3 regions of the Pseudomonas atacamensis genome follow, and region 1 is predicted to be linked to each of the others. Evidence: predicted binding sites of a transcription regulator. Region 1 holds the regulator's gene; each other region holds the start of a gene.
What was found. Region 1 encodes FliA, which starts transcription of late flagellar genes. Its sites were predicted from a motif close to CTAAAGTTTNNNNNNNNNNNGCCGNTAA; they were not measured.

Region 1 (9,632 bases):
ACCGGGGTCGGGCAGCGCTGCATGATGTGCCGCACCGCCGTGATGCCGTCCATCATCGGCATCTCGTAGTCCATGGTGATCACGTCAGGCTTGAGGGCCATGGCCTGATCGATCGCCTCTTTACCGTTGGTGGCCGTGCCGACCACCTGGATGCTCGGATCCGCCGAAAGAATTTCCGAGACGCGGCGGCGGAAAAAACCCGAATCGTCCACCACCAGGACTTTGACTGCCATAAACACTCCATTAGGTGCAGCGGCGCGTCATCGCGCCGCCGCCCCGGATTCAAATACGCTTTGTGGCGTAACGCTTGAGCATGCTTGGAACATCGAGAATCAGCGCAATGCGGCCGTCACCGGTGATGGTGGCGCCGGACATGCCCGGAGTTCCCTGGAGCATTTTGCCCAATGGCTTGATGACCACTTCTTCCTGGCCGACCAGTTGATCGACGACGAAGCCGATCCGCTGTGTGCCCACCGAAAGAATCACCACATGGCCTTCGCGCTGCTCTTCGTGAGCGGCGGAGCTGACCAGCCAGCGCTTGAGGTAGAACAATGGCAGCGCCTTGTCGCGCACGATCACCACTTCCTGACCGTCGACGACGTTGGTGGTCGACAGGTCGAGGTGGAAGATTTCGTTGACGTTGACCAGCGGGAACGCGAACGCCTGATTGCCGAGCATGACCATCAGCGTCGGCATGATCGCCAGGGTCAGCGGCACCTTGATGACGATCTTCGAGCCCTGGCCCTTGGTCGAGTAGATGTTGATCGAACCGTTGAGCTGGGAAATCTTGGTCTTCACCACGTCCATGCCGACACCACGGCCGGACACGTCGGAGATCTCGGTCTTGGTCGAGAAACCCGGGGCGAAGATCAGGTTGTAGCACTCGGTATCGCTCAGGCGATCGGCCGCGTCCTTGTCCATCACACCGCGTTTCACCGCGATCGAACGCAGGACGTTCGGGTCCATGCCTTTGCCATCGTCGGAGATCGACAGCAGGATATGGTCGCCTTCCTGCTCGGCCGCCAGCACCACGCGACCGCCACGGGCCTTGCCCGATGCTTCGCGTTCTTCCGGCGACTCGATGCCGTGGTCGACGGCGTTGCGCACCAAGTGGACCAGCGGGTCGGCAAGAGCCTCGACAAGGTTTTTGTCGAGGTCGGTTTCTTCACCCACCAGTTCCAGGTTGATTTCTTTCTTGAGCTGACGTGCGAGGTCGCGAACCAGACGCGGGAAGCGCCCGAAGACCTTCTTGATCGGCTGCATCCGCGTTTTCATCACGGCGGTCTGCAGGTCAGCGGTGACCACGTCGAGGTTCGACACGGCCTTGGACATGGCTTCGTCGCCGCTGTTAAGGCCCAGGCGCACCAGACGGTTACGCACCAGCACCAGCTCGCCGACCATGTTCATGATCTCGTCGAGCCGCGCGGTGTCGACGCGCACGGTGGTTTCCGCTTCGCTGGCCGGTTTTTCCGCCGGAGCAGCGGCTGGCGCACGGGCCGGAGCCGGTGCAGCAGCGGCGGCCGGTTTCGGCGCCTCGACTTTCGGCTCAGGCTTGGCCGCAGGTTTCGGCGCAGCAGCGGCAGCCGGAGCTTTCGCCGCTGGCGTGGCGACGCTCGACGCAGAGCCGGCAGTCGCAGCGCTGGCGTCAAACTTGCCTTTGCCGTGCAATTCGTCGAGCAGCGATTCGAATTCGTGATCGCTGATCAGATCACTGCCGGCCGCAGCGGCTGCCGGTGCAGCAGGTGCGGCCGGGGCCGAAGCGATGGCCGATTCCAGCGCGTCAACGGCGAAGTTGCCCTTGCCGTGCAACTGATCGAGCAAGGCTTCGAATTCGTCGTCGGTGATGTCCGAGCTGTCGCCCGCAGCAGGTGCGGCCGGCGCTGCTGGTGCCGCCGGAGCGACCGCATCTACAGCAAACTGGCCTTTGCCGTGTAGTTGATCGAGCAGCGATTCAAATTCGGCGTCGGTGATTTCATCGCTGGCCGCCGTATCGGCAACCTGCGCGGGAGCAGCGACAGCGGCCGGAGCCTCGGCCTGGGCCTGGGCCTTGACGGCATTCAGCGAGTCCAGCAGTTGTTCGAATTCGTTATCGGTAATGTCGTCCGATGCGCTTTCGGCGACCGGTTCTTCCACCGCTTCTACCGGTGCGGCAACGGCTTCATCCGCCGATTGCGGCTCGGCCAGACGCGCCAGCGCGGCCAGCAGTTCCGGCGTGGCAGCGGTGATCGGTGCACGTTCACGGACTTCGCTGAACATGCTGTTCACCGCGTCCAGTGCTTCGAGCACCACGTCCATCAGTTCTGCATCAACGCGACGCTCACCCTTGCGCAGGATGTCGAACACGTTTTCGGCGATGTGACAGCACTCCACCAGCTCATTGAGCTGAAGGAAGCCGGCGCCCCCTTTTACAGTGTGGAAACCGCGAAAAATTGCATTGAGCAGATCTGCATCATCCGGGCGGCTTTCAAGCTCGACCAGTTGTTCGGACAGTTGCTCAAGAATCTCGCCGGCCTCAACCAGGAAATCCTGAAGGATCTCTTCATCGGCGCCGAAGCTCATTAATGGGGTGCTCCTACAGGTCTAAAAACCCAAAAAACCCGAATTCCGAAACTCTAGAATCCAAGGCTGGATAACAAATCGTCCACATCGTCCTGACCGGACACAACGTCTTCTCGTTTATCGGCATGAATCTGCGGACCTTCACCCTGCGAGAGATGTTTTTGTGGATCTTTTTCAGCAAGCATTGCGGCGCGGTCATGTTCGATGCCCGCAAAGCGGTCGACCTGACTGGCCATGAGCACGAGTTTGAGCAGATTGCTTTCGACTTCGGTGACCAGTTGGGTCACACGCTTGATCACTTGACCTGTGAGGTCCTGGTAATCCTGAGCCAGCAGGATGTCGTTGAGGTTGCTCGACACCGCACGGTTGTCCGTGCTGCTGCGTGACAGAAAACCGTCGACCCGGCGCGCCAGTTCGCGGAACTCTTCAGCCCCGACCTCGCGACGCATGAAGCGGCCCCAATCGGCGCTCAACGTCTGCGCTTCATCAGCGAGACTGTTGACCACCGGCGTGGCGCTTTCCACCAGATCCATGGTGCGGTTGGCCGCGGCTTCCGTCAGCTTGACCACATAGCCCAGGCGTTCGGTGGCGTCGGTGATTTGCGACACTTCCTCGGCCTGCGGCATGTGCGGATCGATCTGGAAATTGACGATCGCACTGTGCAGTTCACGTGTGAGCTTGCCCACTTCCTGATACAGGCCGCGGTCACGGGTCTGATTGAGCTCATGGATCAGTTGCACCGCGTCGCCGAACCTGCCTTTTTCAAGGCTCTCGACCAGTTCGACCGCGTGTTTTTTCAGGGTCGATTCGAAATCGCCCTGTGATGATTCGTTATGCTCCATAGCTCCCCCGCGCATTCATCAGCCGATGCGTTCGAAAATCTTCTCGATTTTGTCTTTCAACGCTTGAGCCGTGAAAGGTTTGACCACGTAACCGTTCACACCGGCCTGGGCGGCCTCGATGATCTGCTCACGCTTGGCTTCAGCAGTAACCATCAACACCGGGAGGTGCTTGAGTTTTTCATCAGCGCGCACGTGACGCAGCAGGTCGATACCGGTCATGCCCGGCATGTTCCAGTCTGTTACCAGAAAGTCGATGCTGCCGCTGTTGAGCACCGGAATGGCGGTTACGCCATCGTCGGCCTCGACGGTGTTGGTGAACCCAAGATCGCGCAGCAGGTTCTTGATGATCCGCCGCATCGTTGAGAAGTCATCAACGATGAGGATTTTCATGTCTTTGTTCAATTCGACCTCCAAGCAGTCTTAAACGCGCCCAGCACCTGGACGCGCCACTTCAATCAATCGGCATAGCACTCGAAGTTTGTCTGGAGCACAACGGATCGAGACCGGCGCCGTTCATCACCGCACCAGCCTCGTTTCGCAGTGTCCCCACACTGCCTTCAGCGCGCTCGCCACTCCCCCAAACGCCCCCGCAGACGGGCCGCGCACTGGCTGTGTAACTGGCTGACCCGCGATTCACTGACGCCAAGGACTTCACCGATTTCCTTGAGGTTCAGCTCTTCGTCGTAGTACAGCGCCAACACCAGTCGCTCACGCTCCGGCAAATTGGCAATCGCGTCCGCCAGCGCCGCCTGGAAGCGTTCATCTTCCAGATCGCGTGACGGCTCCATATGAGCACTCGCGCCATCCTCGTGCAGCCCTTCGTGTTCGCCGTCCTGCAAGAGGTCGTCGAAACTGAACAGGCGACTGCCCAAGGTGTCATTCAGAATCCCGTAGTAATCGTCGAGACTCAATTGGAGTTCGGCCGCAACCTCGTGATCTTTAGCGTCACGGCCGGTTTTAGCTTCAATCGAGCGAATCGCGTCGCTGACCATCCTGGTATTACGGTGAACCGAGCGTGGCGCCCAATCCCCTTTGCGCACTTCATCGAGCATCGCGCCGCGGATTCGAATGCCCGCGTACGTTTCGAAACTGGCGCCTTTGCTGGCGTCGTATTTGGTCGAGACTTCGAGCAAACCGATCATCCCGGCCTGGATCAGGTCTTCGACCTGCACGCTGGCCGGCAGGCGCGCCAGCAAGTGATAGGCAATGCGCTTGACCAGTGGCGCGTAACGCTCGATCAATTCGTATTGCGCGTCACGCGCCGACTTTTTGTAAAGATTCATGCCACTGGCGGTCATATCACAGGCCCTGCGGTTTGCTGCACGAGACGCTCGACGAAAAATTCCAGATGCCCGCGCGGGTTGGCCGGCAGCGGCCAGGTGTCGACCTTCTGGGCGATGGCCTTGAAGGCCAGCGCGCACTTGGAACGGGGAAAGGCTTCGTAGACGGCGCGCTGCTTCTGCACCGCTTTGCGCACGCTTTCGTCGTACGGCACCGCGCCGACGTATTGTAGGGCGACGTCAAGGAAGCGATCCGTGACCTTGGTCAACTTGGCGAACAGGTTGCGCCCTTCCTGCGGGCTCTGCGCCATGTTGGCCAGCACGCGGAAGCGGTTCATGCCGTAATCGCGGTTGAGCAACTTGATCAGCGCGTAAGCATCGGTGATCGAAGTCGGCTCGTCGCAGACCACCAGCAACACTTCCTGGGCGGCACGAACGAAACTGACTACCGAGTCACCAATACCCGCAGCGGTGTCGATCACCAGCACGTCGAGATTGTCGCCGATGTCGCTGAACGCCTGGATCAGGCCGGCGTGTTGCGCCGGGCTCAGGTGCACCATGCTCTGCGTGCCGGAGGCCGCCGGCACGATGCGAATCCCGCCCGGGCCCTGCAACAGCACGTCGCGCAGTTCGCAACGGCCTTCGATAACGTCGGCCAGTGTGCGCTTGGGTGTCAGCCCCAGCAGAACGTCGACGTTCGCCAGGCCCAGGTCGGCGTCCAGCAGCATGACCCGACGGCCAAGCTCTGCCAGCGCCAGCGACAAGTTCACTGACACGTTAGTCTTGCCGACGCCACCTTTGCCGCCGGTCACCGCGATCACCTGTACGGGATGCATGCTGCCCATGTTATTTCTTTACCTTGTCTTGCATAGACGGAGGCCACATTACTGGCTGCGCGTTCCTGATCGGAACAATGCGTGGCAGACCATCGATGTAGGTACAAAAACTGTTCATGATTACCTCAGCCAACCTGCTTGGTCGGGCTGTGATAGATATCAGCGAACATGTCAGCCATGGCTTCTTCGCTGGGTTCTTCCTGCATTTGCACGCTGACGGCGCGGCTGACCAGTTGATGACGGCGCGGCAGATGCAGATCATCCGGAATCCGTGGGCCATCGGTCAGATACGCGACCGGCAATTCATGACTGATCGCCAGGCTCAACACTTCGCCGAGACTGGCCGTTTCATCCAGTTTAGTCAGGATGCAGCCGGCCAGCCCGCAACGCTTGTAACTGTGATAAGCGGCGGTTAGAACCTGTTTCTGGCTGGTGGTTGCCAGGACCAGATAATTTTTTGAGCGAATGCCACGCCCGGCCAGGCTCTCAAGCTGCATGCGCAACGCCGGATCACTGGCTTGCAGGCCGGCAGTATCGATCAAAACCACGCGTTTGCGTAGCAGTGGATCCAATGCCTGCACCAGCGACTGACCCGGATCGACGTGCGTCACCGGCACGTTGAGGATGCGCCCGAGGGTTTTCAGTTGTTCCTGCGCGCCGATGCGGAAGCTGTCCATGCTCACCAGCGCGACGTTCTGCGCGCCGTACTTGAGCACGTAACGCGCGGCGAGCTTGGCCAGCGTGGTGGTCTTGCCCATGCCGGCGGGGCCGACCATGGCAATCACACCGCCCTCTTCCAGCGGCTCGACTTCCGGTACGGCAATCATCCGCGCCAGGTGCGCGAGCAGCATGCGCCAGGCCTGACGGGGTTCTTCGATATCGGTGATCATCGCCAACAGATCGCGCGACAGCGGGCCGGACAGGCCGATGCGCTGCAGACGGCGATACAGATTGGCCTGGGCCGGACGGCTGCCTTGCAACTGATTCCAGGCCAGGGTGCCGAGCTGCACTTCCATCAGCTCGCGCAGGCTGTTCAATTCAAAACGCATCGAATCCAGTGCACGCGGATCGACACCCGCGGAGGCCTGCGCAGGCGCTGCGGCCGGACGCGTCGGTGCGGCGTAGGTCGGCTCGCTCAGCGGCTCGGCAGCAGTCAGCGGCAGGCCTGCGGTCAACGGCAGCCCGGCGAACAACTGCTGATTGGTGTTGCCGTCGGCTTCGCCACGCAGGCTCAGCTCGGCCTGGGCGGTGACGATGCGCGACTGGGTCTTGCGCAGCTCGTCTTCGAGTTCCATGTTCGGAACCCGTGGCGCTAGCGCCGACAGTTTGTAATCCAGAGCCGCCGTCAACTCGACGCCGCCGGCAATGCGGCGGTTACCGATGATGGCGGCATCAGCGCCCAGCTCATCGCGAACCAGCTTCATGGCCTGACGCATATCGGCGGCGAAAAAACGCTTAACTTGCATAAACCACTACCTCAGCCGTTGGGCCCTACTGTCGCAACGATGGTCACTTGCTTGTTGTCCGGTACTTCCTGGTAGGCCAGCACATGCAGGCCTGGCACTGCGAGGCGGCCGAAGCGCGAGAGCATCGCGCGAATCGGGCCTGCTACCAGCAGGATCACCGGTTGGCCTTGCATTTCCTGCCGCTGGGCCGCTTCGATCAACGAACGCTGCAGCTTCTCGGCCATGCTCGGCTCCAGCAGAACGCCCTCTTCCGAGCCTTGTCCTGCCTTCTGCAGACTATTGAGCAATATCTGTTCCAACCTTGGTTCCAATGTGATTACAGGCAGCTCGGACTCAGTGCCTACAATGCTTTGGACGATTGCACGGGATACGCCGACCCGCACAGCGGCGACCAGCGCGGCGGTATCTTGACTCTTGGCAGCGTTGTTCGCGATCGCCTCGGCGATGCTGCGGATGTCACGCACCGGCACGTGCTCAGCGAGCAGCGCTTGCAGAACTTTGAGCAACTGCGACAGCGAAACCACGCCCGGCACCAGCTCTTCTGCCAGTTTCGGCGAGCTCTTGGCCAGCAATTGCATAAGTTGCTGCACTTCCTCGTGGCCGATCAGCTCACTGGAGTGCTTGTACAGAATCTGGTTCAAGTGGGTGGCGACCACGGTGCTGGCGTCGACCACGGTGTAGCCGAGCGATTGCGCCTGGGCGCGCTGGCTGATTTCGATCCACACCGCCTCCAGGCCGAAAGCCGGATCTTTGGCGTTGATCCCGTTGAGCGAGCCGTACACCTGGCCCGGGTTGATCGCCAGTTCGCGATCCGGGTAGATCTCGGCCTCGGCGAGGATTACGCCCATCAGCGTCAGGCGATACGCGCTCGGCGCCAGATCGAGGTTGTCACGGATGTGCACGGTCGGCATCAGGAAGCCCAGATCCTGCGAGAGCTTCTTGCGCACGCCCTTGATCCGCGCAAGCAATTGCCCACCCTGATTGCGGTCCACCAACGGGATCAGGCGATAGCCGACTTCCAGGCCGATCATGTCGATCGGCGTCACGTCGTCCCAGCCCAGCTCCTTGGTTTCCATGGCGCGGGCCGGCGACGGCAGCAGTTCCTGCTGACGCTTGACCTCTTCCAGCGCCACAACCTTGGCGACGTTCTGCTTCTTCCAGAACAGGTACGCGCCGCCCGCAGCCAGCGCCGCCATGCTCAGGAAGGAGAAGTGCGGCATGCCTGGCACCAAGCCCATCACCGCCATCAAACCAGCGGCCACCGCCAGCGCTTTCGGCGAGGCGAACATCTGGCGGTTGATCTGCTTGCCCATGTCTTCCGAGCCGGAAGCACGGGTCACCATGATCGCCGCTGCTGTAGATAACAACAGTGATGGCAATTGCGCCACTAAACCGTCACCGATAGTCAGCAAGGCGTAAACCTTGCCCGCATCGCCGAAGCTCATGCCGTGCTGGAAGATACCCACAGCCATGCCGCCGATGAGGTTGATGAACAGAATCAGCAGGCCGGCGATCGCGTCACCACGGACGAACTTGCTGGCACCGTCCATCGAACCGTAGAACTCCGCCTCTTGGGCGACTTCCTGACGGCGCGACTTGGCTTGGTTCTGGTCGATCAGGCCGGCGTTGAGGTCGGCGTCGATCGCCATTTGTTTGCCGGGCATCGCATCGAGGGTGAAACGCGCGCTCACCTCGGAAATCCGCCCGGCACCCTTGGTCACCACGACGAAGTTGATGATCATGAGGATCGCGAAGACCACGATACCGACCACGTAGTTACCGCCGATCACCACCTCACCGAAGGCCTGAATCACCTTACCGGCAGCGGCGTGGCCGTCCTGACCGTGGAGCATCACCACCCGCGTCGACGCCACGTTCAAGGCCAGCCGCAGCAGCGTCGCCACCAGCAGAATGGTCGGGAACACGGCGAAATCCAGCGGCCGCAGCGCATACACGCAGACCAGCAGGACGACGATCGACAGAGCGATGTTGAAGGTAAAGAAGACGTCGAGCAGGAACGGCGGTACTGGCAACATCATCATCGCCAGCATGACCAGCAGCAACAACGGCACGCCCAGATTGCCTCGACTGAGGTCGGCAACGTTGGTGCGTGCTGTATTGAATAACTGAGTGCGATCCACCGGTTTTCCCCGTTCCTTTAAAGCAAACTTTTGACGCCCCGAACGGGCGCAGGGCGGCTATTGCAAGAAGCTTTCCAACTTTTGCCGGGGAATGAAATAGAGCGGTTTTACTTGGGATTATCGACTGATTGGGCTGACCCCTTCGCGAGCAGGCTCGCTCCCACAGTTTGAAATGCATTCCCAATCGGACATTTGGAATACGGCCCCTGTGGGAGCGAGCCTGCTCGCGAAGAGGCCTTCGAATGCGGCGCATTTTTTCGATTTAAACGAAGCTGTTTAAAAGACACCTGCAGACACGGTCTCAAGGCTACAAATCCTTGCGCCATTGCCTACAGCCAAGCCAGAATCCGCCGGCTTGTGCGCTTTGGGGGCGGATTCTATTGTGGTCCGGTCGCTGACGAATCAGCGATCGGGTTTAGCGACTCGAACTCATGTCAAAGGTGCATCAGCGTTCCAGGCTTCGTTGCGGATCTGTATGTTCGCGATTTCGTCATGGTGGCTGTATGCG
Region 2 (9,632 bases), 2.8 Mb from region 1:
AAGAGCATGCAAGGCACCCGCGACCGCGCCGCAGAAGGCGTGGAACTGGCCAATCAGGCCGGCACGGTGATTCTGCAGATTCGCGATGGCGCCAGTGAGGCGGTGGATGCGGTGAGCATGTTTGCCAATGAGCGGGTGTCGGGGTAATGGCGGTAGTCTCAGTCACCAGGTGAAACTCGGGATAGTGGATGGCAATCACGCGATCTATAGTGACTGCCATCCATCAGCAAGCGCAGGGAAATCCCATGGAAAATCGCGCCGTCCGCATCGCCCTGGTTGGCGATTACGACCCCCAAGTCACCGCTCATCAAGCGATCCCGGTTGCACTCGGCCTGGTCGCCGAACACCTGCAACGCACCGTGCAGTTCGAGTGGTTGGCCACTGAAGAGATCGGCACCGACACTGCGCTGACTCAATTCGATGGGTTCTGGTGTGTACCCGCCAGCCCTTATAATAGTGAAGACGGTGCGCTACGCGCCATCCGCTTTGCCCGCGAGCAAGGGCGACCTTTCCTCGGCACCTGTGGCGGTTTTCAGCACGCGGTTCTGGAATATTCGCGCAATGTGCTGGGCTGGGCCGACGCCGAGCACGGGGAAACCTCGCCAGAATCCGAACGCGCCGTGCTCACGCCGCTGAGCTGCTCGCTGGTTGAAGCCATCGACGTCATTCACCTCCAGCCCGGCTCGTTGATCGCCAAGGCGTACGAAAAGTCTGAAATTGAAGAAGGCTATCGCTGCCGCTACGGCGTGAATCCGCAGTTCGAACAGCATTTGATGAGCGATCAGCTACAAGCGGTAGGCCGTGATTCAGCGGGGGATCTGCGCGCTATCGAATTGAAAAAACATCCGTTTTTCGTCGCCACGCTGTTCCAGCCGGAACGCGCCGCACTAAAAGGAAAAATGCCACCGCTGGTTCGCGCATTTATCGAAGCCTGCGGATTGCGGGATTGAGCGTTATGCATTCGGCCATTGAGGTTGGCGGCGCCCACAACGCCGCCTTCGCGAGCAGGCTCGCTCCCACATTGGATCTGTGGCGTTTACAAAATCCCTGTGGGAGCGAGCCTGCTCGCGAAGAGGCCCGCAACCCCACTGCAAAACCTCAACCGCGCACCAGACTCCGCACCGCAACAATCTCCGGCACTTCAACCTTGCTCATGTAAACCCGTAACGGTTCGGTGATGTTGATCCGGTCGTCGATGTGTTGATCGAGCATCAGCTGAATCAATTCGCGCTTGAGGGTCATGGTGGTTTCCGACGCCTTCGCCCAGACGAATTCACTGGCCGGGATGATGCCGTCGTCGGCCACGTCCATGCCGAACGAATCTTCGCTGAAGCGCACGATGTACTGGCCGGTCTTGCGGTTGAGGCCGACGAAGCCTTTGAGATCGTCGGCAGCCTGGCAGATGAGTTGGGAGGTGATGCGCATGGTAAACCTCACGAAAGATGATCGATGGTTTACACGCAGGGCAATGTAGCGGCGCGCCCTCTGCCGGGGCGTCAGCCGAGGGCAAGCGTACTGCAAACAGCGCCACAAAAGTGCAGGAAATTTCCGTTTTGCGCGGTTTATGTCGGTCTGGCGATAGCCCTGCGGCGCGTCAATTGTTAAAAGGTACGTCTCGAAAAAACCTGCGAAAGGAACTCGACCATGCCTGCCACTTTTACCCGAAGCGCTCTGGTGCTGAGTCTGTTGTTCGGCCTCGGTCAGGCGCATGCCGCCAGCCACCCGGAGCCCAAGGCAATCGCTGCTGCCCATGGCATTCCGCATCCGGCGGTGATCGCCCACCGTGGCGCGTCGTTCGATGCCCCGGAATCCACCGCTGCGGCCTACAAACTGGCCCGTGACCTCGGCGCCGATTACCTGGAAATGGATTTGCAGCGCAGCAAGGACGGCGTGCTCTTCGCCCTGCACGACGACAACCTGCAACGCACCACCGACGTCGCCAGCAAATTCCCCGAGCGCAAGGACAGCCCGGCCACCGCGTTCACCATGGCCGAACTGAAAACCCTCGATGCCGGCAGCTGGTTCAACAGCAAATATCCTGACCGCGCACGCCCCTCCTACGCCGGGCTGAAGATTCTTACCCTCGATGAAATCATCGACATCGCCCGCGCCAACCCGCAGCACAAGCCGGGCCTGTACATCGAAACCAAAGAGCCGCAGCTGTTTCCCGGCATCGAACATGACCTCAAGGAAAAACTGCAGGATCGCGGCTGGCTCAGTCCGGCCGGTTCGAAGCTGGCGAAAAGTGCGCTCGGCGTCGGTCAGGGCAAAGGCAAAGGCAAGGTGATCCTGCAGACCTTCGATAAGAACAGCCTGCAATTGCTGGAAAAGGAAATGCCGCAAGTGCCGAAGATCCTGCTGTTGTGGGTCGGCGAAGGCAGCATCGAGCCTAAATCTGCGGTGACGTTTGCCGCGTCCGGCGAGAAAGACAAAAACGTTTTCTACGGCAAGCAGGAACCCAAGTCAGAAGCGGAATTCAAGCAATGGGTCGACTACGCCAAGGCTCAGGGCGCGATCGGCACCGGCCCTTCGGCGAAGCTGACTCAGGGTGGTGATCAGAGTTACTCCGACCTGGTGCAACCGTGGATGAATAAGTACACCCACGACCAAGGCATGCTGGTGCATGTTTATACGGTCGACGAGGCGGTGGACTACGAGAAAGTCATGGCGGCGGGTGTCGACGGCATCTTTACCAACCGCGCCAGTGAATTGTTGAAGTTTTACAAGCGTCCGGCTGTTGGCAGTGTTGATGAGGTTCTGAAGAAGAACGGTTTCTAAGTTGCTATCGAGTCGCCTGCTTCGCGAGCAGGCTCGCTCCCACAAAGAGCAGTTTTATCGCGAAGCAGAGATTTAAGGGTGAGTTAAGTTGCGCTGGTTAATCTGAACCCACTTACACAGATCAACCACTTCAACGCACTGCCAAGGAATGAACCGATGAAAACTTTGACTGCCCTGTTTACCGCCGCTGCCCTGACCCTCACCGCTGGCCTGGCTCAGGCTGATGTTCGCATCGACCAGATCCCGCAACTGGTCAAGGACGGCAAGATCAAGTCGCTGGAATCGATGAACGCCGAAGCACTGAAACTGCACCCGGGCGCAACGATTACCGACACCGACCTGGATAACCACTTCAATGGTTACGAGTACGAAGTTGAACTTAAAACTGCTGACGGCAAAGAGTTCGACGTGGACTTTGATGCCACCACCGGTAAAGTGCTGAGCAACAAGCAAGACACTTGATAGACCGCTGTTAAAGAGCCGCACGATTGAAAAATCGTGCGGCTTTTTCATGCCTGCCGTAAATCATGTGGGAGCGAGCCTGCTCGCGAAAGCGGAGTGTCAGCGACATCAATGTTGACTGTTCCACCGTTATCGCGAGCAGGCGAGGACCTACAAAAGATGCCGGACGCTTGAACTCGCAATCAAGCACTCAACCGCGCCGTCACCTCATTCAGCTGCCCCGATAATCCATGCAGGTTCTGACTGGCACTTTCGGTGCGCTGCACATTGTCGAGGTTGGTGCTGGCAATCGCAGTGATTTCAGTCAGGTTGCGCGAGATATCCTCGGCCACTGAAGTCTGCTCTTCTGCCGCCGTGGCGATCTGCCGGTTCATGTCGCGAATCGCCTCCACCGCCAAGGTGATGCGCTCCAGCATCGCGCCGGCCTGGGTCACTTGCTCGACACTTTCATCACTGCGCGCCTGGCCGCTCTCGATAGCCTGCGCGGCATCGACAGCGCCGGTCTGCACGTTCTGAATGATCTGGTTGATCTCGATGATCGACTCCGCCGTGCGCTGGGCGAGGTTGCGCACTTCATCGGCGACGACGGCAAAACCACGCCCGGCCTCACCCGCCCGCGCCGCTTCGATGGCCGCGTTGAGCGCCAGCAGGTTGGTCTGTTCGGCGATGCCACGAATCACTTCCAGCACCTTGCCGATACGACCGCTGTCGGTTTCCAGGCGACGGATCACCGTGGCGGTGTTGGCGATTTCGCCGCGCATCTGCGTGATCGAGTGAATGGTGGTCTGCATGACCTTTTCACCCTGCTGCGCCGACTGATCGGCATCGTTGGCAGCACGCGCGGCATCGGCGGCATGACGGGCGACTTCCTGGGCCGTGGCGGACATTTCATTCATCGCCGTGGCCACTTGATCAGTGCGGTTGAATTGCTCGCTGGTGCCGCCGGCCATCGTCGTGGCAATGGCATTCAACTCGCCGCTGGCGCTGTCCAGATCACCGGCGCTGCGTTGCAAGCGAGTGAAGGTGTCCGCGAGAAAATCGCGCAGAGTGTTCGCTGCGGCGGCGAGGTTGCCCAGTTCATCGCGACGCTCGCTGACAACACGTTCGGCCAACTGGCCACGGCTCAAGCGGGTGACGTAATCGATGAGGTTGCGGATCGGTTCGATCAGGTTGCGGCTGACCAGCCACAGGCTCAGCAGACCGATCAGCAAGCCTGATGCGAGCATCACCAACAGGCCAAGCCACACGGTACGGTCAGCGCTGGCACTGATCAATGCCGACTGCGCGGTGCCCTGCTCGCGCAGTTCGGCGACCAGTGCGCTCATCTGCTCGCTGGTGGCGCGATCAACGCCTTTGACCGCTGCGTCGCCGGCGCTCGGATCACCACCGGCAGCGACGTAGGCATCGCGGCCCTTCTGATAGGCCGCGCCCAACTGGCGATGCTCTTCGCGCAAGCGTTCGATGCGGGATTTGAGATTGGCCTCGATGCCTTTCTGGCCGGCCAGTTCGCCGAGAATGTTCTGCACATCGCGCTGGCGCTCTTCGAACTGGCTCCAGTATTTCGCCAGATCCGCCGGTTGCTTGCCGCGCAGCAGGACGTTTTTCCACTCCTGCACCTGCACTTTGAATTGCAGGTTGGCTTCATCGATCAGTTGCGACGTGTGCAACGGGCCGGCGATCAACTGGCTATAGCTTTGCACGCCGTTGGAGAGGAAATGAAAGCAGGCCAGCGCGATCAACAATATCGCCAGCAGACTGCCGCTCAACAGGGCGAGAATTTGCGCCCTCAGGGATTTTTGCAGCATTGCAAGGTACTCGAAGCAGGGATGAGGCACGCCCGAGCGGACGTGAAAAATGGCCGGACTTCCCTGTCGACGTACCATGGCCATAGGCCAATGGCGCGCAACCTAACTCACCTGAGATCGGCGCGCCAGAGCCGTCCTTGAGAAACTTCCGACAGCCGGTAACGCTTTGATTTGCAGTCATTTTGCTGTCACAAAACGGTCATGTTCGCTTGCGATGATGCCGCTCCGGTGAACCTGAAAATCCTGCCCCAGACACCCTCCTCGCAGCGAGCCGCCATGAACCACAGCCTCGATATCAGCCATCGCGCCCCGGACCTGTTTGGCTTGCTCTACGGCTTTCGCTTCCTGCCCGGTGAGCGCGGGCGCGAGATCGATTCGGCGACGGCTTTGCGCTGTTTGCAGGACGACGGCGACAGCGAAGAGTTTCTCTGGCTGCACCTGAACCTGGCCCACGCCGCGTGCGAGCGCTGGATGAAAAGTCATCTGCAATTGCCCGAGGAGTTTTTCGAAGCGCTGCACGAAGGTTCGCGATCGACGCGCATCGAGCATGTCGATTCGGCGCTGCTGGCGGTGGTCAACGATGTGGTGTTCAACCTCAGCAGCATGGTTTCCTCCGACGTGTCGACGCTGTGGGTCTGCGTGCGCAGCAAACTGATCGTCAGCGCGCGCCTGCAACCGCTGCATTCGGTAGATAAATTGCGTTCGTCTGTGAAGGCCGGCGAGTGCTTTCGCTCGCCCTCGGAACTGCTCGTGCATTTGCTGCGCGATCAGGGCGAAGTGCTGACGCAGATCGTGCGCAAGACAAGCTTGAGTGTCGATCAGGTCGAAGACGAACTGCTCTCCTCGCGCCTGTCGACCAACCGCGCCGAACTTGGTGCCAACCGTCGCGTGCTGGTGCGTCTGCAACGGCTGTTGGCGCTGGAGCCGGGTTCGTTGCTGCGCCTGCTCAATCGTCCGCCGCCGTGGTTGCAGAAGGAGGACGTCAAGGAGTTGCGCAAATCCACCGAGGAGTTTGCGCTGATCATCAACGACCTCACCGCCCTCGGCGAACGGATCAAACTGTTGCAGGAAGAAATCGCCGCCAACCTCAACGAACAGAGCAACCGCACGCTGTTCACCCTGACGGTGGTGACGGTCCTGGCCTTGCCGATCAACATCATTGCCGGTTTTTTTGGGATGAATGTCGGCGGTGTGCCGCTGTCCCAAGACCCGCACGGATTTTGGGTGCTGGTCGCGCTGGTGGCGACGTTCACCGTGATTGCCGGGCGCTGGGCGTTTCGCAAGCGTGGGGATTATTGAGCGCAAATCCCACACACAACACGGTCCTCCCTGTGGGAGCGAGCCTGATCGCGAAGTCGGTGTGTCAGATAAATCAATGTTGAATGACATGGCGCTTTCGCGAGCAGGCTCGCTCCCACAGGGGCAATGTGCTCAATGTCAGAGCGTTGAACGTACGACATCGCCGAGCCAATCCATAAACACCCGCACCCGCAGCGGCAAATGCCGTTGCCGCGCGTACAACAACGAAATCGCCATCGGCGGTGCGGTGTGTTGCGGCAGTACGGTCACCAGTTCGCCATTTTCCAGATGCGGTTGCATGCCGGTGCGCGGTACCTGCGTCAGGCCGAAGCCGCCCAGGCACGCCGCTTCATAGGCATCGGTGCTGTTGACCGTGACACTGCCGGCCATCGCCACGCGCCGCACCTCGCCGTTTTCCTCATAGACGAACCCCTCCGAACGCGAGCCCAGTACGCCGACGTAATGCACCAGCCGATGCTGCGCCAGATCCTCGATGGTCTGCGGCACGCCGTAACGTTGCAGGTAAGCCGGGCTGGCGCAATTGACCATCGGGAAGTCGCCAAGATGCCGGGCGACTACCGACAGATCCGGCTGCGCGCCGATGCGCAATACGCAGTCGAAACCTTCGCTCAGCAGATCGACACGGCGATCGGTGCTGCTGATTTCCATCTGCAGATTCGGGTGGCGATCCATGAATTCCGGAAGGCGCGGCATGATCAAGCGTCGCGCGAGGATGTTCGGCATATCGACGCGGATGCGCCCGGTCAGCGAAGCCTCGTCCTGACGGAACAGCCCTTCGATTTCATCCATGTGCGAGAGCAGATCTTTGCTGCGTTCATACAGCACCAGTCCATCCTGAGTGGCCTGCACCTTGCGCGTGGTGCGCTGCAACAGCCGCGTGCCGAGCAAGGCTTCGAGTGCCTGCACTTGCTCGGACACCGTGGAGCGCGGCAGGCCGAGGCTTTCACCGGCGAGGGTGAAACTCGACAGTTCGCTGACCCGGACGAAGGTGCGCAGCAGTTCCAGTTTGTTCATGACAAGCCCCGGTGATTGTTCGGCTGAGCCGATCAGTGATTCCGCTTTTGCCGTGTTTATCACCTCAGGGCGGATAAATAAACTTCTTCCATCCCCAATCACTGCAATCGAGGAAGTCAGCATGAACCGCAAAATCGCACTGATCACTGGCGCCAGTCGTGGCCTCGGCCGCAGCGCCGCCCTGCACCTCGCCGCGCAAGGCATCGACATCATCGGCACCTACAACAGCCGCGCCGACGAGGCCCAGGCACTGGTCACTGAATTGCAGGCACTCGGCGCGAAAGCGGCGATGCTGCAGCTGGACGTCGGCCACAGCGAAAACTTCGCCGCGTTTGCCGCGCAGGTTGAACAGGTATTGGGGCAAACCTTTGAGCGTCAGCGCTTTGATTTCCTGATCAACAACGCCGGGGTCGGCGTGCATGCGCTGTTCAGCGAAACCACTCCGGAGCAGTTCGATCTGCTGATGAATGTGCAGTTGAAAGGGCCGTTTTTCCTGACTCAGCAATTGCTGCCGCTGATCAATGACGGTGGGCGCATCGTCAATATTTCCAGCGGCCTGACCCGCTTCAGCCTGCCGGGTTACGGCGCTTACGCGGCAATGAAAGGTGCTATGGAAGTGCTGACGCGTTATCAGGCGAAAGAGCTGGGGGCGCGGCAGATTGGCGTGAATATCCTGGCGCCGGGTGCGATTGAAACCGATTTTGGCGGTGGCACGGTGCGCGACAACAGCGCGGTCAACGCGATGGTTGCCAGCAACACTGCGCTGGGTCGTGTAGGGCTGCCGGATGATATTGGCGGTGCACTGGCGCTGCTGCTGTCGGAGGGTGGACAGTGGATCAACGGTCAGCGGGTCGAGGCGTCTGGCGGCATGTTTCTCTGACCTCAACCAACAGACCGTTTGTGGCGAGGGGATTTATCCCCGCTGGGCTGCGGAGCGGCCCCAAAATCGGGTCTGCTACGCAGCCCAACGGGGATAAATCCCCTCGCCACAGGGCTACCTCAGCTTTCATATGTGCGGCGGGCCATGAAGCGCTCGCGCAGTACGTCATAACCCCAGTGGTAGACATAGGTGTACGGCAGGAAGAACAGCAGCACGCCAATGTCGAGTAACAACGCCTGCCACAGGCTGACCGACAGCCACCAGGCTATCAGCGGCACGCCCATCACGATCAGTCCACCTTCGAACAACAGCGCATGCACTACACGGGACCAGGCGTTGTGCGGCAGATTCATCCGCGCCAGAGCACGGTCGAAAAAACGGTTGAACACCACGTTCCACGCCAGCGCCAACAGCGCGATCAACACGGTCACCGCGCCCATGTCGAGCAGCGGCTTTTGCATGATCCAGGCGAGCAGCGGCGTGCAGATGAGGATGGCGAGAAACTCGAAACCAACCGCCTGGAAAACACGTTCGGTAATGGACTTGTGGGCAGTCATGGCCTGACTCCTTGTTTGACGATGGTTGCCATGATCCAACTGAATGCCGATACTTCAAAACCAATAACCATCGATTAAGGCGATAGTTCATGGCTTCGCAGGAAGTGCTGCTGGCGTTTGTCCAGGCAGCGACGCAAGGCTCGTTCTCGGCGGCAGCGCGCAAGTTGGGCCGCAGTCAGTCGACCATCAGCGCCGCGGTCGCCAGTCTCGAGATTGATCTGGATTTGCAGCTATTCGACCGCAGCAGCCGCAAGCCCAAGCTCACCCCCGCCGGCCACGTCATGCTGCAGAAAGCCGAGGCGATTCTGGCCGCCACCAGTCGTCTGGAAATGAGCGCACGGCAGTTGGCCCAAGGTGTGGAACCGAAGCTGACCGTGGCGATTTCCGACACTTATCAGTCCTATCGTTTCGAAGCGGCGCTGGTGGATTTCGAGCAGCGTTATCCGGAGCTTGAGCTGGAATGCCTGATTGCCGAATGCGAAGACCTGATCGAACTGGTCCAGCGCGGCCGGGCGCATCTGGCGTTCGCGGAAATGCAGGATAACTACCCGCCGGATCTTGTGACCTCCACTGTGGCCGAGCGCACGGAGATAGCCTTGTTCGTCAGCCGCGAGCATGCGTTGGCCAAGCTTGAGCATGTCGATCAGCAGATTCTCGAGCAACATCGCGAGCTGCGACTGGCGACCATCGTCAATCCGTACGACAGTCGCGGCAAAGGCCGGGTGTGGTCGGCGCCGAGTTACCTGATGCTGCTGGAAATGGCGGAAAAAGGCTTTGGCTGGGCACCGTTGCCGAGGTGGCTGGTGCAGCGTTATG
Region 3 (9,632 bases), 1.1 Mb from region 1:
TCGGCGCCTGGGAACAGCGTCCGGTGTTCAAGACCAATGTGTCGCAGTTCATTTCGCTGCGCGAAGTCTCGCCGCTGATCCCCAAGGAGATCCTGCGCAAATTGCCGGACTGGTTCGCCGAAGCCGAATCGGTCTTGCCGCTCGACCCCAGCTATGAACCCACCGAAAAGGCGTTCGTGCCTGGGCACGGCGAGGTCTTCGCCCAGTTGCAGAAGTGCAACCGGCACAGCCTGATCGAACCGGTCGACGCCGAGCACATGTACTACGCCGCCATTCACTCGACCGGCTGCCGCCTGACGGCACTCGGCGCCTATTACCGCGAACTCGCCCTCAAAGGACATTTCTGATGCCAGTCTTTATCAGCTATCGCCACATGGATCGCGCCCATGCGATCGCCATCAACACCCGCCTGACCCAGGCGAAGATCAGGACTTACCTCGACGTGCTGGATCCGGAATCGCAGACCACCGATGACATTACCGGGGTCATTACCCGCAACATCACCGAGTGCACGCATCTGCTGGCGGTGGTGTCGGAGAAGACTGCGCAGTCCTGGTGGGTGCCGTTCGAAATTGGCGAGGCGACGATCAGTAACCGGCGGATCTGTACGTTCAAGACCGGACCGGCGCAATTGCCGATCTATCTGGACAAATGGCCGAAGCTGAGCACGGCCAGCGATCTGGATTTCTTTATCGATGCGTATCGTGATGAGGTGTCGAACCAGCGCTCGATAACCCTGGACTCGTTCAGCGACTCGGTGAAAGGGGCGTACAAGCGAGATGCGGAGATGTTTCATGAACAGTTGAAGAATCGGATTCGTCGGGGATTCTGAGACTGTGCCGGCCTGTCCCCGATGATTTTAGCAACGCTACGAAATGGTCAGAGGCATGAAGCGATAGCCACAAAAAAGCCGACATCACTGTCGGCTTTTTTTCACTTACTGCTTCGGCGCAGGCGCAGGCGCTGCACCCCCCGGCTCGGCCGGTTTCGGCGCCGCATCGTCAAACAGATTCAACCGCTCGCGCAACTCGTGAGCCGGCACTGGCTGTTTGTCCGCCGGCAGCGCATTCGGATCAACCGGGGCTGCCGGAGCAGCACCGTTCTGACCTTGATCCGCCGGTTTCGCCGCCTCAGGCCCCTGCGCACCTTCGATGGCGGCCTGGGCTTTTTTGGTCAGCACGACAATGTCGATGCGGCGGTTGACCGGGTTGAACGGATTTTCCCGATCAAACAACGCCGACGAGGCATAACCGACCACCCGCGCCACCTGCGCATCCGGATAGCTGCCCGCGACCAGGGCACGGCGAGCCGCGTTGGCGCGGTTGGCCGAGAGCTCCCAGTTGCCGTAGTCGCCAGTGCCGATGTACGGCTTGGCGTCGGTGTGGCCGCTGATGCTGATCTTGTTCGGCACCGCTTTGATGGTGTCGGCCATGGCCAGCAGGATGTCTTCGAAGTACGGTTTCAGGCGTGCGGAACCTGAGTCGAACATCGGCCGATTCTCGGCGTCCATGATCTGGATGCGCAAGCCGTTGGGGGTGATTTCGAAGAGGATCTGATCCTTGAATTTCTGCAGTTGCGGGTTCTCGTCGACCTTGTTCTGCAGTTCTTGCAGCAGCAGTTCGAGCCGCTCCTTCTCGACCTGCTCGGCCATGCCTTCAACCTGATCGGTGTCGACCGTGACCTTGTCCGGTTGCGGCTGCGACTTCACTTCCGGGTTGAGGGTGTTTTCCGGCGCCAGGGTCGGCGTACCGCCGAGGTCGATGATGTACGGCGTGCCGCTTTCGGAGAAGCCGACCGGGTCCTTGAAATAACCGGCGATGGCGATCTTCTGTTCCGGCGTAGCGGTGGACAGCAGCCACAGCACCAGAAAGAACGCCATCATCGCCGTGGCGAAGTCGGCGAAAGCGATTTTCCACGCCCCGCCGTGGTGCCCGGCGGCAATGCGCTTGACGCGCTTGACGATGATCGGCTGATTATTTTCCATGACTTAGCGACCGCGAACCGCTTGTTCCAGCTCGGCGAAGCTTGGACGGTGCGCCGGGTACAGAACCTTGCGCCCGAACTCGACCGCCAGCGACGGCGGCATGCCGGACGCCGAGGCCACCAGCGAGGCCTTGATGGCTTCGTAGACGTTGAGCTCTTCCTTGGCATCGTGGGCCAGGGAATGCGCCAGCGGACCGAAGAAACCGTACGCCGCGAGAATACCGAAGAAGGTACCGACCAGTGCCGCACCCACGTGCAGACCGATCGACGCCTGGTCGCCCTCGCCCAACGAAGCCATGGTCACCACGATACCGAGTACCGCCGCAACGATACCGAAACCGGGCATGCCGTCGGCGATGCCGTTGACTGCGTGGGATGGGTGCTCGAGGTCTTCCTTGAGGCTGTACAGTTCCATGTCGAACAGGCCTTCCAGTTCGTGCGGAGCCATGTTGCCGGAAGACATGATGCGCAGGTAATCGCAGACGAACGCGGTCATGCGTTCATCCTTGAGCACCGCCGGGTACTTGGCGAAGATCGGGCTCGCGGCGGCATCTTCGATGTCGCCTTCGATGGCCATCATGCCTTCGCGGCGGCTCTTGTTGAGGATTTCGTAGATCAGCCCGAGCACTTCCAGATAGAAGGTGTGGGTGAAACGCGAACCGAACATGCTCAGGGATTTCTTGAGCACGTGCATCGTCATGTAACCGGGGTTGGCCTGGAGGAACGCGCCAAGTGCCGCACCACCGATGATCATCACCTCGAAAGGCTGGATCAGGGCGGCAATCTTGCCGTGGGAGAGCACGTATCCGCCGAGCACGCTCGCGAATACGACGATGATGCCGATAATTTTAGCCATAGGTAGAAGGTACTTGTTTAAGTCGGGTTCAAGGTCATATTCGGAAGTTAAAAAATCTCTTCTTCTACTTATCGGCAAAACTGCGCCAGACTATAGCCAGTTCAGGCGAAAAGCCAATTTAGCCCATGCCGGGCGCGTCTACAGTCAGTGAAGATCTCGTCCAGACATGGCTAATGAAACGAACATTCCATCGGTAAAACCGAGCACCCTCCAGGCTTGGGTCAAGCTGCTCGACAGCGTTCGCCTGCCCGTACCACAAGAGGCTCACGACAAAGTCTGCCGGGCTATCCGCGACAATCGCAGCTCGCTGCGCGACATCGCCGAGTTGATGCAGGACAGCCCGGCGCTGGCCTTGAGCATCATCCGTGAGGCGAATCGTCACACCCACGGCACCATGGCCGCGCCAGCGGAAAATCTCGAGGTGGCAATCAATCGCCTGGGCCTTGCGCGCACCGAAGAATTGCTCGCGCGCCTGCCCGCCGAACCGCACCGGCAGATCCCCAAGGCCTTGCGTCAGTTGCAACTGATCAGCCAACACGCGACACAGCAGGCCAACGGTTTTTTTGCCAGTCGCCTGGCGCGGCTGTGGCAGGACATCCACTGGGGCAGTCTGCTGTTTTTGTCGCCGCTGTGGCCGTTGGCGCTGACCTATCCGCAGTTGCTCGAAGAGTGGGAACTGCGGGTGATCCACAAGGGCGAGTCGGCGCGTGTGGTCGAAAAGCAATTGTTCGGCGTGCGCCTGTTGAAAATTGCCGAGGCACTGGTCCAGGCCTGGCATCTGCCGATCTGGGTCGAGCAAGGCTACAAGTTGCTGCTCAGCGAACAACGCGAACTGGTCAAAGTGCTGCGCATCGCTCGTGACAGCGAGCACCCACTGCGCCAGCAGAATCGCCTCGACGAGGATCCGACGCTACGCCGCTGGCTCAATCAACCCGCCAATACCGTGCTGCTCGCCAACGGCCTGGCGCTGTCGGCGCAACAGGCCTGGGACAGTCCGCACAGCAAGCGCTGGCAGTACCTGACCAGCCTGTATCTGCAGATTTCCATGGACGAAGTGCAGCAACAGCTGCACCAGCAAGCGGCGAACAGCGCGCGTCAGCATGCAATGCCTGATTTGTGGCACCCGGCGGTTTCGCTGATCTGGCCGTGGGGCACTCGTCGCTTGCCGGCCGGCATGCTCCCGGCCGCAGCGCCGAATGCGGATGACTTGGGCCAATGGCGTCGGCAATGCGCCGAACTGCTCGCCGAGCCCAGCCGCTTCACCAATGCCATGAGCCTGACCGTCGCCGCCCGCGAGGCACTGGTGGCCAGTGGCATGCGTCGGGTGATGATTCTGATGGCCGACCGCACGCACTCGACCCTGCGCGTGCACCAGACCGCCGGTTTGCCGAAGGATGCGGCGGCGCTGAGTTTTGTCGTCAGCCAGAGCAAAGTCCTGCAACGCCTGCTCGCTCAGCAGGCGCAGGTGCGGATCACGCCGGAGAACAACGGGCAATTCTCTGCCTTATTGCCAGCGAGCCTGCGCACGCTGTTTCGCGGCGAGCACTTATTCTTGCGCTCACTGTTGAATAACGGCCGGGTGATCATGATCGTCGTTGCCGATCAGGGCGGCGGGCCGTTCGCCGACATCACTGTGCAGGCCTTCGGCAAAACTGCGCAGTGCATCGAAAAAGCCCTGCACAGCTTTAGCAGCCGCGGCCAATGAGCCTGCGCTACAATCCTCCCCTTTGTGCTCTGGAGACCTCACATGTCTGACTTCTCTGGCTTGCCGCTTGTCATCGAGCCGAGCGACCTGCTGCCGCGTCTGGAGTCCCCGGAACTGATTCTGGTGGACCTGACCAGCCCTGCCCGGTATGCCGAAGGTCACTTGCCCGGCGCACGTTTTGTCGACCCGAAACGCACCCAGCTCGGCCAGCCACCGGCGCCCGGGCTGATGCCGGCGAAGGCCGATCTGGAAGCGTTGTTTGGTGAACTCGGTCATCGTAAAGATGCGGTCTATGTCGTGTATGACGATGAGGGCGGCGGCTGGGCCGGGCGTTTCATCTGGCTGCTCGATGTCATTGGCCACGACAAGTACCACTATATAGACGGTGGTCTGCCGGCCTGGCTGGCGGACGGCATGCCGATGTCGATTCAGGTGCCGGCCGCCGTCGGTGGCCCGGTCTCGCTGACCCTGCACGATGAACCGACCGCCACCCGCGAATACCTGCAAAGCCGTCTCGGCGCCGCCGATCTGGCGATCTGGGACGCGCGTGGGCCGCTGGAATATTCCGGCGAGAAAGTCCTCGCCGCCAAGGGCGGACACATCCCCGGCGCGGTCAATTTCGAATGGACCGCCGGCATGGACCAGACTCGTCAGTTGCGTATCCGCAGCGACATGCCGCAGATCCTCGAAAACCTCGGGATCACCAAGGACAAGGAAATCATTACCCACTGCCAGACCCATCACCGGTCGGGCTTCACTTATCTGGTGGCCAAAGCCCTCGGTTATCCGCGGGTCAAGGGCTACGCCGGTTCCTGGGGCGAATGGGGCAACCACCCTGACACGCCAGTCGAGATTCAAGGTTTTTAAGGACAACTAATGAAAGAGCGTCTGTTTATCCTCAGCCAGTACCTGCTGCCGCATCACCTGCTGTCGCGCCTGGCCGGCTGCATCGCCGAATGCCGTGTGCGCTGGTTCAAGAATGCCTTCACCCAATGGTTCGCCAAGCGTTATCAAGTGGACATGTCGCAAGCACTGGTCGAAGACCTGACCGCTTACGAGCACTTCAACGCATTCTTCACGCGTGCGTTGAAAGACGGCGCGCGTCCACTGGACGAAACTCCGGGCGCGATCCTCAGCCCGGCCGACGGTGCGGTGAGTCAGCTCGGCCCGATCGAGCACGGTCGCGTGTTCCAGGCCAAGGGCCACAGTTTCAGCGTGCTCGAATTGCTCGGCGGTGATGCGGCCAACGCAGCGCCATTCATGGGCGGCGACTTCGCCACCATTTACCTGTCGCCGAAGGACTACCACCGCGTGCACATGCCACTGGCCGGCACCCTGCGCGAAATGGTCTACATCCCGGGCCGCATTTTCTCGGTGAACCAGACTACTGCCGAAAACGTCCCGGAGCTGTTCGCCCGCAACGAGCGCGTGGCGTGCATTTTCGACACCGAACGCGGGCCGATGGCCGTGGTGCTGGTCGGCGCGATGATTGTCGCTTCGATTGAAACCGTGTGGGCCGGTCTGGTCACCCCACCGAAGCGCGAGCTGAAAACCTTCCGCTACGACGAAGCCGCACGTGCACCGATTCATCTGGAAAAAGGCGCGGAACTGGGGCGCTTCAAGCTCGGTTCAACGGCGATCGTGCTGTTTGGCCCGGATCAGGTGAAGTGGGCCGAAGAGCTGGTGGCCGGCTCGCCAGTGCAGATGGGCCAAGGTCTGGCGCTGCCAAAAGCGTGACCCTGTTTGCGGAAGCAGCCGAGGCTGCTTCCGCAAACCGCGGCATTTGCTGCTATGGTTTTGCTCATGAGCCAGACCAACTTATCTCCCAAGCTGCGCGCTCCGACTCCCACGCAAACGCGCCTGTCGTTCTGCGACGCCAGCCCGCGTGATCTCAAGCGCTGGATCGCCGGCCTGCCCAAGGCCAACATCGGCGAAACCGCCCGCCTGCTCTATCAAGGCCTCGGCGAACTGAACCTGTTGCTCACTCCCAGCGACAATCGCCTGCAACTCTTGGAACTGCTGCGGCCCGAGGTGTATTTCGTCTGCCAGCATCTGGAACGGCACTTTCTCCATCAGGCGATCATGCTCGACGAGCGCTCGCGCAAAGTCAGCAACCTGTGTCAGGCGCTGCAAGGTCAGTTGGCCATCGGCTATAAACAGATCGTTCTGCGCATCCTGCCCAAATACAGCAAGGACCGCGCGACGTTGGTCAGCACCGCCTTGCAACGCGCCGCGCATGCCCTGAAGGCGCAACTGGTGCGCGCCACGCAGTTGTACAGTTCACCGCCGGAACATGTGTGGTTCGAATTGCACCAGCTGTATCGCAGCGCGGCGCAATTGCAGCTGCAACAACGGCGGCTGCGCGATGATCTGGCCTTTTTGACCAGCGAACTGAGCGTCGAACAGACCTACATCGCCGCCCTGTTGCTGGGCAGCGCCCGTTGCAATCAGTTGCGCCAGAGCCAGATTGCCCGGCTGGCCGAGGTGATCGAGCCGTGGAGCGCCCTGCTCAAACTGCATCCCGGCAGCGCCGACGACGGTTTGTTCGCCATCAGCCCGGAACTAGATGTCGGCCCGCGCTACCGCAAGATGTTTCGCAGCGAACAACAGAACGGGCTGCTGGGCTTCGATCCGCAACCGCTGGTCAAACAGCTCGAAACGCACCTGCTGCACCAGTCCACCTCGACCCCGTTACCCGTTTCCGCCGGCCTCAGCGTCGACACCCTGCAACATCTGCACGCTACCTGGGGCCAAGCGGCCGAACGCAGCTTTCAACGCATCGCCGGCCAGGGCACGCTGACCGTGTGCGTTGGCATGAGCGCCCTGCACTTCTACCTCGGCGGCGAGCGCACCTTCAGCGAGTTGCTCAAACATCCCGGTGCCCGCGCGGCAAACTTCAGCAGCGTCGTGGCCAGCGGCGAAAAGGACAGCTGGAGTCAGGCGTTCGACGCTGCCCCGCAAAGTAACGATGAGCTGTTGCCGTACGAGGAAATCCAGTACGACCAGTTGAGCGAAGAAGAAGGCCCGGGCAACGCGCCGAATTATCCGACTTACGCCTTGCCGGTGATCAACCATAGTCCCGGCGGTTATTGCCTGGCCTGGCCCAGCGAAGTACCGGCGGAGTTGCAGGCCGGGGAAATGCTCGGCATTCAGGACAGCGAGGGCAAAGGCTGGAGCATTGCGGTGATTCGCTGGATCCGCCAGGTGCGCGGCAGCGGCACACAGATGGGCATTGAACTGGTCGCGCCACACGCACAGCCATGCGGCTTGCAACTGGTCCGAACGAAAGATGATCACAGCCAGTATTTACGCGGTTTGCTGTTGCCGGAAATCAGTGCGATCGATTTGCCGGCCACCGTACTTGCACCGCGCCTGCCGTTTCAGGAAGGCAACAAGGTGTTGATCAACACCCAGGGCGAGGAACACCGCGCCGGACTGGATCGGCGGGTGGCGAGTACGCACAGCTTCAACCAGTTCGCCTATCGCTCGCTGGATCCTGCGCAGAATGGCGGAGGTGAGGAGGATTTTGATTCGTTGTGGAATTCGCTCTAGACCGAGGCGCGGCCTTCGCGAGCAGGCTCGCTCCCACATTCAAATGCAGTTCAAATGTGGGAGCGAGCTTGCTCGCGAAGAGGCCAGATCAGCTTATCGAGATCTCAGAGCTGCCCGTCACGATCCCGGAAACCCAGCAGATACAACACACCATCCAGCCCCAGCGTTGAGATCGCCTGCTTCGCCGACTGCTTGACCAGTGGTTTGGCGCGGAACGCCACGCCCAGCCCGGCAATCGCCAGCATCGGCAAGTCGTTGGCGCCGTCGCCGACGGCGATGGTCTGCTCCAGACGCAGACCTTCCTTGTGCGCCAGCTCCTTGAGCAGATCAGCCTTGCGCTGCGCATCGACAATCGGCTCGATCGCCACGCCGGTGCACTTGCCGTCGACCACTTCCAGCTCGTTGGCAAACACGTAATCGATGCCAAGCTTGGCTTGCAACTGCTTGGCGAAATAAGTGAAGCCGCCGGACAGGATGGCGGTTTTGTAGCCGAGGCGCTTGAGTTCGGCGAACAGGGTTTCGGCGCCTTCGGTCAGGCGCAGCGAGGCGCCGATCGAGTCGAGCACGCTGACGTCGAGGCCCTTGAGCAGCGCCAGACGCTCCTTGAAGCTGGCGCGGAAATCCAGTTCGCCGGCCATGGCGCGCTCGGTGATTTCGGACACTCGATCACCCACGCCGGCCGCCTTGGCCAGCTCATCGATGACTTCCGCTTCGATCAGCGTCGAGTCCATGTCGAACACGGCCAGACGTCGGTTGCGACGGAACAGCGAGTCTTCCTGAAAGGCGATATCGACGTTCAATTCCTGGGCAACGCTGAGGAATTCGGCGCGCAGGGCCTGCGGATCGGCAGCTTCGCCGCGCACGGAAAACTCGATGCAACCCTTGCCCTTGTCGGCCGGTGTGTCCAGCGGCATGCGCCCCGACAGACGGTCGATATGGTCGATGTTCAGGCCATATTTGGCGGTGATCGCGCTGACCGCCTGCAACTGGCCGGCAGTGACCTTGCGCGTCAGCAGGGTAACGATGTGGCGCTTCTTGCCCTGATTGCCCACCCATTGCTGGTAGTCCTCTTCGGACACCGGGGTGAAGCGCACTTGCTGATCCAGTTCGTAGCCTTTGAACAGGATGTCCTTGAGCACCGATTTGCCTTGTTCGGAATCGGGAATTTCAACCAGGATGCCGAACGACAGGGTGTCGTGGATCACCGCCTGACCGATGTCGAGAATGTTCACACCACCTTGTGCCAGAACACCGGTGATGGCCGCCGTCAGACCCGGACGGTCGACTCCCGTGATGTTAATCAGGACGATTTCGCGCAACGCGCACCCCCGCAACTGGAAAAAAACCGCATTCTACCCACTTTCAGTGACCATCGGGCACCGCGAGCGCTTTGCCGGTCTGGGGCCTGTCGCTATACTGCGCGTCAACTTCACGGACAAAGAGCCGAGCTCAAGTGAACCGGCCCACGCCAGTCAAAACCGATAACTTCTTCCTGCTGATCTTCCGTGCACTGCGCCATCGCCGTGTACCGATTGC

Region 2: a site for FliA is predicted at 5,160-5,187, ahead of JWU58_RS07345 (methyl-accepting chemotaxis protein). Genes of this name have one in related genera too.
Region 3: a site for FliA is predicted at 2,908-2,935, ahead of motA (flagellar motor stator protein MotA). Genes of this name have one in related genera too.

The regions. Positions count from the first base shown of each region.
Region 1 covers NZ_CP070503.1:4,348,236-4,357,867, forward strand. Annotated here, with positions in the region: gene JWU58_RS19820 (protein-glutamate methylesterase/protein-glutamine glutaminase) at 1-233, opposite strand, end outside; gene JWU58_RS19825 (chemotaxis protein CheA) at 283-2,559, opposite strand; gene JWU58_RS19830 (protein phosphatase CheZ) at 2,613-3,401, opposite strand; gene JWU58_RS19835 (chemotaxis response regulator CheY) at 3,420-3,791, opposite strand; gene fliA (RNA polymerase sigma factor FliA) at 3,959-4,699, opposite strand; gene fleN (flagellar synthesis regulator FleN) at 4,696-5,526, opposite strand; gene flhF (flagellar biosynthesis GTPase FlhF) at 5,643-6,983, opposite strand; gene flhA (flagellar biosynthesis protein FlhA) at 6,995-9,124, opposite strand.
Region 2 covers NZ_CP070503.1:1,589,382-1,599,013, reverse strand. Annotated here, with positions in the region: gene JWU58_RS07370 (methyl-accepting chemotaxis protein) at 1-147, shown strand, start outside; gene JWU58_RS07365 (CTP synthase C-terminal region-related (seleno)protein) at 246-950, shown strand; gene JWU58_RS07360 (DUF2025 family protein) at 1,099-1,425, opposite strand; gene JWU58_RS07355 (glycerophosphodiester phosphodiesterase) at 1,645-2,778, shown strand; gene JWU58_RS07350 (PepSY domain-containing protein) at 2,935-3,240, shown strand; gene JWU58_RS07345 (methyl-accepting chemotaxis protein) at 3,423-5,045, opposite strand; gene JWU58_RS07340 (transporter) at 5,322-6,344, shown strand; gene JWU58_RS07335 (LysR family transcriptional regulator) at 6,483-7,379, opposite strand; gene JWU58_RS07330 (SDR family NAD(P)-dependent oxidoreductase) at 7,501-8,259, shown strand; gene JWU58_RS07325 (multidrug/biocide efflux PACE transporter) at 8,379-8,816, opposite strand; gene JWU58_RS07320 (LysR family transcriptional regulator) at 8,906-9,632, shown strand, end outside.
Region 3 covers NZ_CP070503.1:5,473,362-5,482,993, forward strand. Annotated here, with positions in the region: gene JWU58_RS24845 (caspase family protein) at 1-347, shown strand, start outside; gene JWU58_RS24850 (toll/interleukin-1 receptor domain-containing protein) at 347-832, shown strand; gene motB (flagellar motor protein MotB) at 938-1,984, opposite strand; gene motA (flagellar motor stator protein MotA) at 1,988-2,839, opposite strand; gene JWU58_RS24865 (HDOD domain-containing protein) at 3,006-4,544, shown strand; gene rhdA (thiosulfate sulfurtransferase) at 4,587-5,411, shown strand; gene asd (archaetidylserine decarboxylase) at 5,421-6,281, shown strand; gene JWU58_RS24880 (molecular chaperone) at 6,348-8,096, shown strand; gene serB (phosphoserine phosphatase SerB) at 8,201-9,415, opposite strand; gene JWU58_RS24890 (AhpA/YtjB family protein) at 9,550-9,632, shown strand, end outside.